4 regions of the Vreelandella titanicae genome follow, and region 2 is predicted to be linked to each of the others. Evidence: predicted binding sites of a transcription regulator. Region 2 holds the regulator's gene; each other region holds the start of a gene.
The links. Region 2 encodes FNR, which switches genes on or off when oxygen is low (the NO sensors DNR and NnrR bind a similar motif). Its sites were predicted from a motif close to TTGATNTANATCAA; they were not measured.

Region 1 (3,170 bases), 2.6 Mb from region 2:
AGCCAGCGCCGCCTTCGATTTCGAGAAACATAAAGTCGCTTTTCGCCGCGTTGGAAGCGGTGCGCGCCTCGGTGCCGTTTGACCAGTCCAGGTAGTTAACCGAAACGTTGGCGAATGACCACAGTCGATCTAGAGGATGCGACTGAGCAGCCTCGTCTGCCATTAGCGGCGTAGTGAGTATGGCCCCTAATACGCCAGCGCCAAGCGCGATCTTAGACGAAGGGGGGCGAGAGTGTGTACGAGCAGTCATGAGAGCCTCAACATTGGTTGTCGCGGAGCCACTTGGGTGTGGCTATCCGAGGTTGTAGTCGTGCGGGCTGGCGTTAATGTTAAAATTATAACATTTAGTGTTATTTTTCTAACGTTGATTTGCAAGAGTTGTCACATCAACGCTATTTAAATGTCATATGGCTCTCATTGTGGCACTAATAGCACCAATAGCCGTCGTAGCAGTGGAAATTACGCCGCCGCTCGCTCAGCATAGAAATGAAAATGGACGCAACACCGATGCTCTCGTTGCGAAAATCACAACAAGAGGGGTTTGCCAGGAGATGCCCACCATGAATGGCCGTAGTGCGCTGCGCCTTGCCAAGCTTCAGGAAGCGCTTGCCAGTGGCGGTACTCTTCATCTGCGCGATGCCGCAGAGCTATGCGATGTTTCCGAAATGACCATCCGTCGCGATCTGACGACTCAGGATACTGCCATTAGCCTGCTGGGTGGACGCCTAGTGATGGCAAACTACCCTGGCGTAACGCCTATTTATGACTTGACCGAACAGCAGGCTAGCCACTACCAGGCCAAGTATCGGCTTTGTCAGCGGGCGTTAGCTTACATAGAAGAGGGCGATACGCTGTTTATCGACTGCGGCTCAACGCTAATGCCGCTGCTGAGCCAGTTAAGTCATTTCCGAGAGCTGACGGTAGTGACCTATGCGCTTAATGTTGCCAATGCCGTTGCCGCCCTGCCCAACGTGCGCTTGGTGCTACTAGGCGGGCTGTTTTATGCCACCTCGCAGTCATTCGGTAGCGACAATATGACTGCTGCTATCGAGCGGTTAGGCATTAATAAGGCGCTGATCTCCGCTGCAGGGGTGGATTTAGAGCGTGGTGTTAGCTGCTTTCACTTTCACGAAGTGGCGCCTAAACAGGCTGCCATTGCCACCGCTATGCAGCGCCTGTTGGTGGTAGATGCCAGTAAGTTCAGCGTAGTTCGCCCGGCCTATTTCGCTGCTCTGGACGATTTTGATGTGGTGGTTACCGACGAAGAGGGCGCCCCGCAGTTGCTTAAAAAAAATGGCCGCGTTGTACCTGAGATAGTGGTTCCCACCGTCACAGTGGCGTAAGCGATTTCCCCCTTGCTCATCCCAGTCAATACCTTGGGTGCGGCAATGCGCCACTTCTTTCATGATCTCGATCAATAGAAAATACTTTAGTCTTAACTGCTTAAGCCTTTAGTGCTTAGGCCAGCGAGGCTCGTCGCCAATTCCCATCCGGCGACGCATATTTTTCCCGGAGCAATGGCGCCCAGCGTCACGTGTGCACTGCCCTTGAGAGCGTTTTCCTAGCACGTTTTCAAGAGCGCCATGCAGAGCATGTTTTGGGAAGAGTATGGGGTGGTAGTTAGCCTGCTATGTAGAAGGGCGACATGGCTAGCTAGTGTTTTAAACAACCTCTGACGAGATCACACCATGCAACGACGCTCACTTTGGCGCAGGCGAGGCACGCTAGTGCTCCTTGCGCTGTGTCTGTTTCTAGCAGGCTGTAGTTCAGCGCTGCTAGACCCAAAAGGCCAGATTGGCGCTGAGCAGCGCACACTGATTCTGACCGCCTTTGGCCTAATGTTGATTGTAGTTATTCCTGTGATTGTCATGACGCTGCTGTTTGGCTGGCGTTACCGGCGTAGTAATAGCCTGGCTAAATACACGCCTGATTGGGCGCACTCCAACGTGATTGAAGCGGTGGTGTGGATCGTGCCCTGTGCGATTATCGCGGTGCTCGCCCTGTTGACCTGGAAGACCTCCCATAGCCTTGATCCCCACAAACCGCTGGAAAGCGATGTGGCGCCGATCGAAATACAGGCGGTGGCGCTTGATTGGAAGTGGCTGTTTATCTACCCCGAGCAGGGTATTGCCAGTGTTAACGAAGTGGCCTTTCCGGTAGATACACCGGTGCGCTTTCGGGTCAGCTCAGGCTCAGTGATGAACGCTTTCTTTATCCCCCATCTTGGCAGCCAGATTTATGCCATGGCGGGCATGGATAACGATGTCCATCTCATCGCCGATGAAATTGGTAGCTACCCTGGTCGTTCCACCAACTACAGTGGCGCGGGCTTCTCTGGCATGACCTTTGAAGCCAAGGTGACCAACCCCGAGGATTTTGACGCCTGGGTGGAAACGGTACGCGCTGCTCCACAAACGCTGACCTACCCAGAAGGTTATAAAGCGTTGGCGGAACCTAGCGAATCGAATCCGGTTGAGTACTTCTCAGCCATCTCACCATCGCTGTATGAAAGCATCTTACGAAGCTTCCATACCGGCGGCGAGCATCAGATGGGCGGCGATCATGCTGACTCCCACGATGGCGAAAATGAGAAGACTGCCGATCACGCGGCCGAATCAGGTCATGTCACTAACAACCATGCTAGTCAGGATAATGCCATGCGCAGCCACTCCTCTAGCGTAGAAGTGGGAGGTTAAGCCGTGTTTGGAAAACTCACGTTAGAGTCAATTCCCTACCACGAGCCGATCATCATGGTCGTCGCGGCCTTTATGGCCATTGGTGGGATCGCACTGTTTGGTTTAATCACCTATTACCGTAAGTGGGGCTGGCTGTGGAACGAGTGGTTTACCTCCGTTGACCACAAAAAGCTCGGCATTATGTATTTCATCGTCGCCCTGGTGATGCTGCTGCGCGGCTTCTCGGATGCGATAATGATGCGCACCCAACTGGCGATGGCCGCCGGGGATGCAGCGGGCTATTTACCCCCCGAGCACTACGACCAGATCTTTACCGCCCACGGCGTGATTATGATCTTCTTTGTCGCCATGCCCATGGTCATCGGCTTGATGAACCTGGTAGTGCCGCTGCAAATTGGTGCCCGCGACGTTGCTTTCCCTTTCCTGAATAACTTAAGCTTTTGGCTGTTTGCGGTCTCCGCGATACTGGTCAAT
Region 2 (3,170 bases):
CGCACTGCTGTATATGCGCCTGCAGCGTATTATGGCGCAGGTGGCATAGTAGTCTCTTTCGTCGTGGCGAGGACAGCTTTCCGCGAGGGCGCTGTGAACCCCTCCCTGGGCGCTACTTTTGTCATCCATGACAAAAGACCCTCGCTCCAAGCTGCCCTCGCACCGAGGTATGGTGCAGCGGTCAAAATAGTCACTTCCAATTGCGATATCTTGTGTGGCTACGTCTGATTAGTTGGGTCAGGCGGTGAGTGTTGTTAGAATAGTTATTACTTTTTTCTCTCACGCCTTCTACCCTCGGCAGTGCTTATACCATGCAAACTCTTGATCACTTTGATCCTGCTCACCTTGATACGGTTGGAGCCACCCCAGCTGACGCTGAGCACGACCAGCCTGAGCTGGCTGATGCGAAGCAGAAGCGTGAATTTAACAAGCTGCAAAAGCGTCTGCGCCGAGAAGTGGGCAATGCGATCATTGATTATCAAATGATCAATGAAGGTGATCGCGTAATGGTCTGCCTCTCCGGTGGAAAGGACAGCTACACGATGCTGGAGATTTTGCGCAATTTGCAGCGCAATGCGCCGGTCAATTTTTCGCTGGTAGCGGTCAATCTGGATCAAAAACAGCCGGGTTTTCCCGAGCACGTATTGCCTGCGTATCTGGATAAGCAGGGCGTGGAGTACCACATTGTCGAGCGCGATACTTACTCGGTGGTAAAAGAGAAAACCCCGGAAGGTAAAACCACCTGCACGCTTTGTTCACGGCTGCGGCGCGGCTCGTTGTATGGCTTTGCCGAAGAGATTGGCGCCAATAAGATAGCCCTGGGCCATCACCGGGAAGATATTCTCGAAACACTGTTTCTCAATATGTTCTTTGGCGGCAACCTGAAAGCGATGCCGCCAAAGCTGCTATCCGATGATGGGAAGAATATCGTTATTCGGCCGTTGGCCTACTGCAAAGAGGCTGATATCGCCGAGTTTTCGCGGCTGATGGCGTTTCCGATTATTCCCTGCAACCTGTGCGGTTCACAGCCTAATATGCAGCGTCAGGTGGTCAAAGAGATGCTCGCCGAGTGGGACAAAAAGTTTCCTGGCCGCCTGGAGAGCATGTTCAAGGCTGTCACCAACATTGCCCCTTCCCAGTTGGCCGACCGCAGCCTGTTCGATTTTGAAGGCCTTGAGGCCAAGCAAGCAGAGCTACTGGCGGGGCGTATCCAAGCCTTTAACGTCAGCTAACTGTTTGCTCTTCCTCTTCGGCGAGGGTAATCAAGCGCGGCATATCGAGAATGTTGACCTCTCGCCCGGAGACCGCCACCACACTCTGCTGCTGAAAGCGGCTTAGTATGCGGCTGACCGTTTCCACCGCTAAGCCCAGGTAGTTGCCGATATCAGCCCTGGGCATTGAGAGGCGAAAGCTGTAAGGCGAGTAGCCCCGGCGACGAAAACGATCCGAGAGGGTAATCAAAAAACTTGCCAGCCGCTGATCGGCGGTTTTACGCGAAAGTAGCCGCATCATACGCCGGTCATCGCGCAACTCTTTGCTCATGCTACGATAAAGCTGGCCACGCAGTTCGGGTAGCTCCTCCGAGAGTAAGTCCAGGCGGTCAAAAGGAATCTCGCAGACGGTGGTCGTTTCCAGGGCGATAACGCTACCGGGGTAATGCTCTTCGTCAATGCCATCCAACCCCACCAATTCACTGGGCAGGTAGAAATTGGTTAGCTGCTCGCTGCCGTTACCTTCGGCGGTGACCTGTTTCAAACTGCCCGAACGGACTGCGTAAACGCTGGTAAAGGTGTCGCCCTGACGAAACAGCGGCTCGCCTTTTTTGAGTGGTGCACGGCGACGAATAATAGCGTCGAACTGCCCCATATCGTCCAGCTCAAGGGCAAGCGGCAAGCACAGAGAACTCAAGCTGCAGGTTTGGCAGCGAGTTTCGTGGAGTAGTGAGCGACGACGGCTCATGGGTTCCAACATGCGTTGCTCCTTGAGTGGGTCACACTTATCAATTAGAAAATCCTTACTTATTATAGTCGCTTTAGCATGCCTGCAATAAGGTGATTAAACAATCTTAGAATACCGTTGTCCCGTTTGCCCGGAAAGGTGGGTATCAAACGCCATCGCTATATGGCGAATCAGCAGCCGCCCCATCGGCGTGGCGTTAAGCTGATCAGCGCTGCGGGTCAGCAGGCCATCCTGTTCGGCGCTCTGCAGGCGCTCAAGCGCTGGCGCAAAGTAGCGGGGGGCATCGATGTTCCAGCGTTGACTAACGGCGGCCAGGTCAATGCCCATATCGCACATCAGCCGCTCAATTACATCCCGGCGGATCAGGTCGTCATCACTTAAGCGTATGCCACGCACGGTGGCAAGCTGCCCCTGATCCAGCGCCGCTTCGTAGCGGGCCAGATCGCTAGGATTCTGCGCATAGACGTCATCAATACGGGAAATCGCCGATACGCCAAGCCCGATTAAGTCGCACTGAGCATGGCTGGAGTAGCCCTGGAAGTTGCGCTGCAGCGAGCCTTCGCGCTGGGCAATAGCCAGGCTATCGTCAGGGCGGGCAAAGTGATCCATACCGATATGCACATAGCCAGCTGCGGTGAGCATTTCGATGGTGGTGCGCAGAATCGCTAGCTTCTCTTCTCCGCCTGGCAAGTCATCGACATTAATGCGCCGCTGCGGGGCAAAACGCTCGGGCATATGCGCGTAATTAAACACAGAAAGGCGCGCCGGGTTGAGCTCAATCACCTGGCGTAGGGTGTTGGCAAAGCTCTTTTCAGTCTGAAATGGCAAGCCATAAATTAGGTCGAGATTGAGCGAGCGAAAGCCCAGGCGATGCGCCTCATCCATCAGCGTTTCGGTAAGTACCCGAGGCTGGATACGATTAATCGCTTTTTGCACCAGTGGACTTAAATCCTGAACGCCCAAGCTGATGCGATTAAAGCCGAGGGATTCGAGATGGCGCAGCGTAAACACATCCGCTTCGCGAGGATCTATTTCAATTGCGTAATCGCGATCAGCAGACGATGAAAGACCAAAACGTGCATCCAGCCGATCAATCAGGTCGCCCATTTGGTTCAAACTGAGAAATGTCGGCGTGCCGCCGCCCCAATGCAACTGCTCCACCGGTCGTGATGTATCCAAATGGCGTGCGGTCAGCACCATTTCACGGTCAA
Region 3 (3,170 bases), 1.7 Mb from region 2:
CGGCCCATCGCTTTTACCCGGTAGAGTGCTTTGTCGGCGGCTTCGTAAGCGTAGGGAAACGTTGCTTCATCGGCTACAAAACAGCTCCCGCCAACGCTTAACGTCACACCTTTTTTATCCGGATGGGCAGAGTGGGCAAAATCAGCTTCCCGCAGCCCTTCAATTAGCTGACGACAGTAACGCTTCAGCGTGTCAGTGTTCGGGCAGTGAAGTAGTGCCGCGAACTCATCGCCTCCCAAGCGGTAGAGCTGCGCTTCATCATTCAGCGTTTCACCAATCAATGTGGCCAATTGGCGCAAAAGAGTATCGCCTTGCGGATGCCCATAGGCATCGTTGTACTGTTTAAAAAAGTCGATATCGACCAGAATCAGCCCTAACGATTGATGCTGCTTCGCCAACACATCCTGGTGTAAAGCGCTGCGATTGCCAATCCCGGTGAGCGGGTCGCGCATGGCACGCTGCATCCACTCGAAGGTCTCTTGGGTGGCGCGATCTGCGCGTCTTAGCTGGCGCTCATGGAGCCACCAAAACGCCAATCCCATCACAAAGATCAATAAACTGGAGTAAGTCAGCACCTGACGATGCTGACGGGTGCTTTCGGAAAAATCGTTAATCGCTGCGCCCCGACGATCAAGCTGATCCATCTCAATATGGGTTAAGCATTGAATCGGTGCGAACAACGCCATCGCCGCAGCGATACGGTCAATGCCCCGCGCCACGAGCAGCGCCACCAGCCGATCCAACTCCTTCAAACTAGGCTCAACGCAGGTATATTCACGCCGATAAATGTGCACATCGGCTAAGCCGTAGGCCAGGTCAATATCCAAGGCTGCGGCATCCAGCGCATCTTGCTCTGCCTGGTCACTCAATAGCTCGGATTGGGCATTTTGTAGGTAGACCCGTGCCCGAGTAGAAAGCTGCTGACCTGTAAGGCTCCCCGTCTGGCTGAAATAAGCCTGTATTTCGGGGTATACCCAGCGCGATTCATAAACAATCAACACCATAAGTGCCAAAAAGCTCATCAAGCTCAATGATAACCACGTAAAATAGCGGTGCTGGCGAGCTAAAGGCCGGGGACGAACTGTGGGCTGCGCGACGGGCCTAGTTTTGGATGTCACCACTTCGCCTCTATGCTACGAATCATCCAGATCCAGTCATTGAACTCACGCAGGTTTTCTACGTCGCGATCACCCTTGCCCTGATTATTGTAGTCACGCTCTACCAGCCGCACAGGGCCTCGCGTACGGATGGTGAGCGGATCGCCATCCTCAGAGCTAATCAGGTACCAGTTAGGGTCGTCCCACCCTTCTAAGGTAACCTCGTAGTCGTCCCAAGCGGTAAAGTGAAGCGCCGGGGGCACTTCGCCAAACTGTTCAATCAGAAAGGTGCGAAACTCGACGCCCTGCATCTCCACATCGCGCCCTTGATAGGGGTCATAGAGTGTAAACGTCGTATCAGACATGTCGTGCAAGTCACTTAAAGCGACCTTTTGAGTGACATCGCCGTTGATCATATTTACTGCCTGGGCAAAGGCAGTCGCGGGAAGTATTATGCCCACGACAATTAACGCGCACGCTAACCGATCACGTACACGACCCCACGGGCTGTGGTGTAAGGCAACTGCGTTCATGACAAAGCATCCTAGTGTAGTCATTGCTTCAATGGACTTTACCAGAGCACGCCTTGCATTGCTCATTAACGCACGCTATGCGATTGCAACTTTTCAGCACATTTCAGGCAAAAAAAAGCCAGCCCATGGTGGGCTGGCAACAGGAGGTTTACTGCGATAGCAAACCCCCTCCCCTGACAAGGTTTACATGAGGTGGGAAAGCTACTTTTTACGCTCATCTTTACGTAGATGATCACGAATCACGAAGCCCACCCACCCCAGCATAAAAACGATTACTAACGCGACGGTCACTAAGCCGAAAATAACTGTGTCATCCCAATACATGGTGAATCCCCCGCCGTGATGTATGCGTTCATACTAGTCACTCAACGGCAGAAGAATGCTGACCTAGATCAAGTTACGGCAGGCGGGGGAAAAAAGGTGAACAGAAAATTGATACTCATCAATTTTTGGGCGTGATGAGCCCTAGCAGCCTGTCGGGCTTGGCCGATCGTAGCGAGAAGCACGGATTTTGAGCCAAATTTATCGATCGATTGAGGCGAATAGCGCGCTATTTAACGAAATCGATCGAATAAAGTTGGCCAAAATACCGGGATTCGCAGTAGATCAGTGTTAAGTCCGACAGGTTGCTAGAGCACCTTGCGGTCTTCGACTTTACTGTGTTCGGTACCTGGTGGTAACGGATGGCCTTTGGCTAATTCTGCACGGGTAGCTTCGCGTACGTCTAAAATGGTGACTTTATAGTTCAGCGTGCGCCCGGCCAGGGGGTGATTGGTATCGACGGTGACGCGGTCGCCATCGACTTTGAGTACCGTAACAATTTGCGGCCCGGCTTCGCCCTCAGTTTGAAAGCGGCTGCCCGGTTCCAACTCAGCGTTACCAAAAGAGCCACGGCTGACTTCCTGAACCAGATCTTCGTTACGCACACCGTAGGCATCTGCGGGCATTAGTTGAACGCTAAGCTCGGCGCCAACGATTTGACCTGCTAGCGCACTCTCCAACCCTGGCACGATATTGTCGTGACCATGCAAATACTCTAGCGGCTTATTGCGCGCTTGGGAGTCATCCAATACCTGCTTGCTGCCATCGTTGAGCACGTCGCTGAGGACATAGTGCAAGGTAACTACCTGATGCGCCGTAATCGACATGGAAAACTCCTCTCCGGTAAGCTGTCGGTTTTGTGATAGAACTTTGTGATAGCACTTTGCGATAGAAACACTGCCTCAGTTTATCACTTGGCCGTTGCCAGCGTCTTTCCACCAGGAGTAGCGTTTAATGTTAAACCCCACCCCCCAGCGCACTTGGCTTGCTGCGCTGGCTATTTATTGTCGTGCACCCGTTATTACCATGCTGTTTTTGGGGTTTTCTGCAGGCCTACCCTTTTTATTAGTGTTTTCAACACTCTCCGCCTGGCTGCGTAGCGACGGCGTGGAGGTAGCGGCAATTGGCTTTTTTGCCTGGATTGGCATGCTCTACTCGATCAAGTTTTTCTGGGCGCCGGTGGTAGACCGGTTAGCGCTCCCGATTTTGACCCGCGCCT
Region 4 (3,170 bases), 1.5 Mb from region 2:
GGTGTACCGGCTTGAAGAATGTCAGGAAAGCGCGTCAGATCCTCCCGGGCAAAGCGGTGAGTGGTGCCCTCTGCCGGGGTGGCTTCAAGGTTATACATGTGGCCGGTCTGTTCTTGAAATTCGCGCATCCGCTCCCGAACGTGGTCAAGAAGATCCAGTGCCAGCTGTAGCCCTTGGGCGTCGGCGATATCGCAGCGATCCCCAGTAAAGTTGCGCACCATTTCGTTGAGCCCATTCACACCCAGAGTAGAGAAATGATTGCGTAACGTGCCCAGGTAGCGCTGGGTAAAGGGGTAGAGCCCCTGATCCATTAGTTGCTGAATGCGCTCGCGCTTGAGTTCGAGGCTATCGCGCCCGAGCGACAGAAGGCGATCCAGCTCGCTGAACAGCCCTGCCCGGTCGCCGGCAAAGCGGTAACCTAACCGGGCACAGTTGATCGTCACTACTCCCAACGATCCGGTTTGCTCCGCACTGCCGAACAGACCGTTGCCGCGTTTGAGCAGTTCACTCAAATCAAGCTGCAGGCGGCAGCACATGGAACGCACCATGTGGGGTTCCAGATCCGAATTGAGAAAGTTTTGAAAGTAGGGCAGTCCGTACTTGGCGGTCAGTGCGAAGAGCCGCTCGGCGTTGTCGCTTTCCCAGTCGAAATCATGGGTGATGTTATAAGTGGGTATCGGGAAGGTGAACACACGCCCGTGGCGATCCCCGGCCTCCATCACTTCCAAATAGGCCCGGTTGATCAAGTCCATTTCAACCTGCAGTTCGCCGTAACTGAATGGCTGCTCCTCTTCGCCGATAACCGGTACCTGATGGCGCAAGTCGTCGGGGCAGACCCAGTCGAAGGTTAGGTTGGTGAAGGGCGTCTGGCTACCCCAGCGCGAAGGTACATTTAGGTTGTAGATGAATTCCTGAAGCGCCTGCTTAACCTGCGCGTAGGTCAGGCCGTCCTTGCGCACGTAGGGTGCCAGATAGGTATCGAAAGAGCTGAAGGCTTGTGCCCCGGCCCACTCGTTCTGCAAGGTGCCAAGAAAATTAACCATTTGCCCCAGGGCACTTGAAAGGTGGCGGGGCGGGTGGCTTTCGGCTCGTCCCGGCACCCCATTAAATCCCTCTAGAAGCAAAGTACGCAGCGACCAGCCGGCGCAATAGCCGCACAGCATATCCAGGTCGTGAATATGCAAATCACCTTCTCTATGAGCTTCCCCCACGGCGTGGGGGTAAATCTCATCGAGCCAGTAGTTGGCTATCAACTTGCCCGAGACGTTGAGGATTAAACCGCCCAATGAATAGCCCTGGTTGGCATTGGCGTGAACACGCCAGTCGGCGCGTTGGAGGTACTCATTGACCGTCGAAGCGACGTCAATATGATGCTTTGCTACCTGAACGCTTGTGGAGCTTTTCACCCAATTCACCTATATATGATAGATTTAATAAAAATAAATACTATATGTGGTGTTAAAGGGTAGGCGTTCAGGATTTTGCAATAAATGACCCAGGTCAAAAATGGTGGGGAAAAATAGTAAGGCGTGGTGGCGCCTAGGCTATTGTTTTAGCCGGTCATCGTGCGGGTGTTATCCATACCTGGTCGGCCGTACCAGTAACCGTCGCAGATTTCAGCATCCACCAGCGTCAAAGGATCGGGCGTAGGTAACCTGCCGTGGCGGGCCTGGTCGAAAGCCTTGACCACCTCGGCCATGCCTTCCGCCCGTGGGCTGAGACGTGCCACTGATACCCCCATATCCGCCATGACCGTAAGTTCATGGCGTAGATCCTGACAGGCGCTGGAAAGGGTTTGAATACCGTTCAGGGTGAAAACATCGCGAGACTCTTGTGAACGCAGCACTAGGCCTTCGGGGTATTTTTGACAGACAAACTTGCAGCGATCCTTAGGTGTTTGATGGCGCCGGGCGGTAAAACAGCGTGACGACCAAGCTAAAGGGAGATGACCGTAGGCGAATACTTCGCATGGGTGGGAAATGCCTTCCTGGTGGCAATCGTGAATAAGCTTGGCTAAGTCTTGCTGTGACATTTCCACCGGCGCTTGCCAACGCTGCATGCCGGCACGGGCCATAACGCCCAGTGTCGCCGGGTTGTAGAGGTTGAGCGCAGCACCGGCGATGAACGGCAGTCCGGCACTGGAGAGTCGTTGCAGGGCGCTTTGGTCATTGGCCTCGACGATAAAATCACCGTTGTCACACAGCTTGCGCAAGTCACGCAGGTCGGCTTCGGACTCGATCAAGGTCTGGCTGGCGAGTACTACCTGCTTGCCCGCCTGGGTGAGCTCGCGCCCAATGCCTAGCCAGTCGTCCAGTTTCATATCGCGACGCCGCGAGCAGACGGTTTCGCCCAGGGTAATAATCTCTACCGGCCAGTCGGCCGCCTCGCGGTAGAAGTCGGCGTAGCGTTGCCGAGTCCAGTAAAAAAGCACCGGCCCGAGGGAGAGTTGAAGAGGGCCGGTTGATAAGGTCGGTGATAGGGGAGGTGTAGTGTTCGGCATAGTAGGCTCCTATTTCCAGCGGCGCTCGTAGGCGCCTAGGGTAGTGATGGCACCTTCGGAAAGCTCGGCAAGGCCTGCCATCCAGGCGGGTTCTGGATCAAAGCGCTCAGGCTGAGCCTCTAGGCGGTTGAGCGCCTGACGCCAGATCCCGGCCACTTTAGAGACATAGGCGGGGCTGCGCTGACGACCTTCAATTTTGACGGCGCTAATACCCAGGTCGCGTAGCTCCGGCAATAGCTCCAGGGTATTGAGGCTGGTGGGTTCCTCGATGGCGTGATAGGTCTCGCCCGCCACCTCGAAGCGACCCTTGCATAGGGTGGGGTAGCCCGCGCTCTCGCCTTCGGCGTAGCGGTCGATAAGAACATTGTTGAGGCGCGACTCTAAGCCCTCTGGCGTTTCTTCCCAGCGGACATGAGCCGCTGGCGAGCAGACGCCCCGGGTATTGGGCGATTCGCCGGTCAGGTAGGAGGAGAGATAGCAGCGTCCTTCGGCCATGATGCACAGGCTGCCGAAAGCGAACACCTCCAGTTCTACCGGTGTTTGCTTGGCCAGGTCGCGTACCTGAGTGATTGACAGCACCCGTGGAAGTACGGCGCGCTTGATGCCGAAATGCTGGTGGTAAAAGCGTAGCGCTTCATGGCTGGTCGCCGAACCCTGCACTGAAAGGTGC

Region 1: a site for FNR is predicted at 1,405-1,418, ahead of cyoA (ubiquinol oxidase subunit II). Genes of this name have one in related genera too.
Region 3: a site for FNR is predicted at 2,013-2,026, ahead of ccoM (cytochrome c oxidase subunit CcoM). Genes of this name have one in related genera too.
Region 4: a site for FNR is predicted at 1,491-1,504, ahead of HZS52_RS17300 (ribonucleoside triphosphate reductase). Genes of this name have one in related genera too.

What each region holds. Positions count from the first base shown of each region.
Region 1 covers NZ_CP059082.1:4,939,662-4,942,831, reverse strand. The annotation lists gene HZS52_RS22860 (outer membrane protein OmpK) at 1-250, opposite strand, end outside; gene HZS52_RS22855 (DeoR/GlpR family DNA-binding transcription regulator) at 561-1,343, shown strand; gene cyoA (ubiquinol oxidase subunit II) at 1,689-2,696, shown strand; gene cyoB (cytochrome o ubiquinol oxidase subunit I) at 2,700-3,170, shown strand, end outside.
Region 2 covers NZ_CP059082.1:2,271,214-2,274,383, forward strand. The annotation lists gene HZS52_RS10400 (3'-5' exonuclease family protein) at 1-49, shown strand, start outside; gene ttcA (tRNA 2-thiocytidine(32) synthetase TtcA) at 312-1,232, shown strand; gene fnr (fumarate/nitrate reduction transcriptional regulator Fnr) at 1,225-1,971, opposite strand; gene hemN (oxygen-independent coproporphyrinogen III oxidase) at 2,056-3,170, opposite strand, start outside.
Region 3 covers NZ_CP059082.1:3,968,036-3,971,205, forward strand. The annotation lists gene HZS52_RS18335 (GGDEF domain-containing protein) at 1-1,022, opposite strand, end outside; gene HZS52_RS24515 (hypothetical protein) at 1,115-1,630, opposite strand; gene ccoM (cytochrome c oxidase subunit CcoM) at 1,832-1,954, opposite strand; gene HZS52_RS18345 (FKBP-type peptidyl-prolyl cis-trans isomerase) at 2,260-2,778, opposite strand; gene HZS52_RS18350 (AmpG family muropeptide MFS transporter) at 2,906-3,170, shown strand, end outside.
Region 4 covers NZ_CP059082.1:3,736,072-3,739,241, reverse strand. The annotation lists gene HZS52_RS17300 (ribonucleoside triphosphate reductase) at 1-1,415, opposite strand, end outside; gene HZS52_RS17295 (U32 family peptidase) at 1,553-2,500, opposite strand; gene ubiU (ubiquinone anaerobic biosynthesis protein UbiU) at 2,510-3,170, opposite strand, start outside.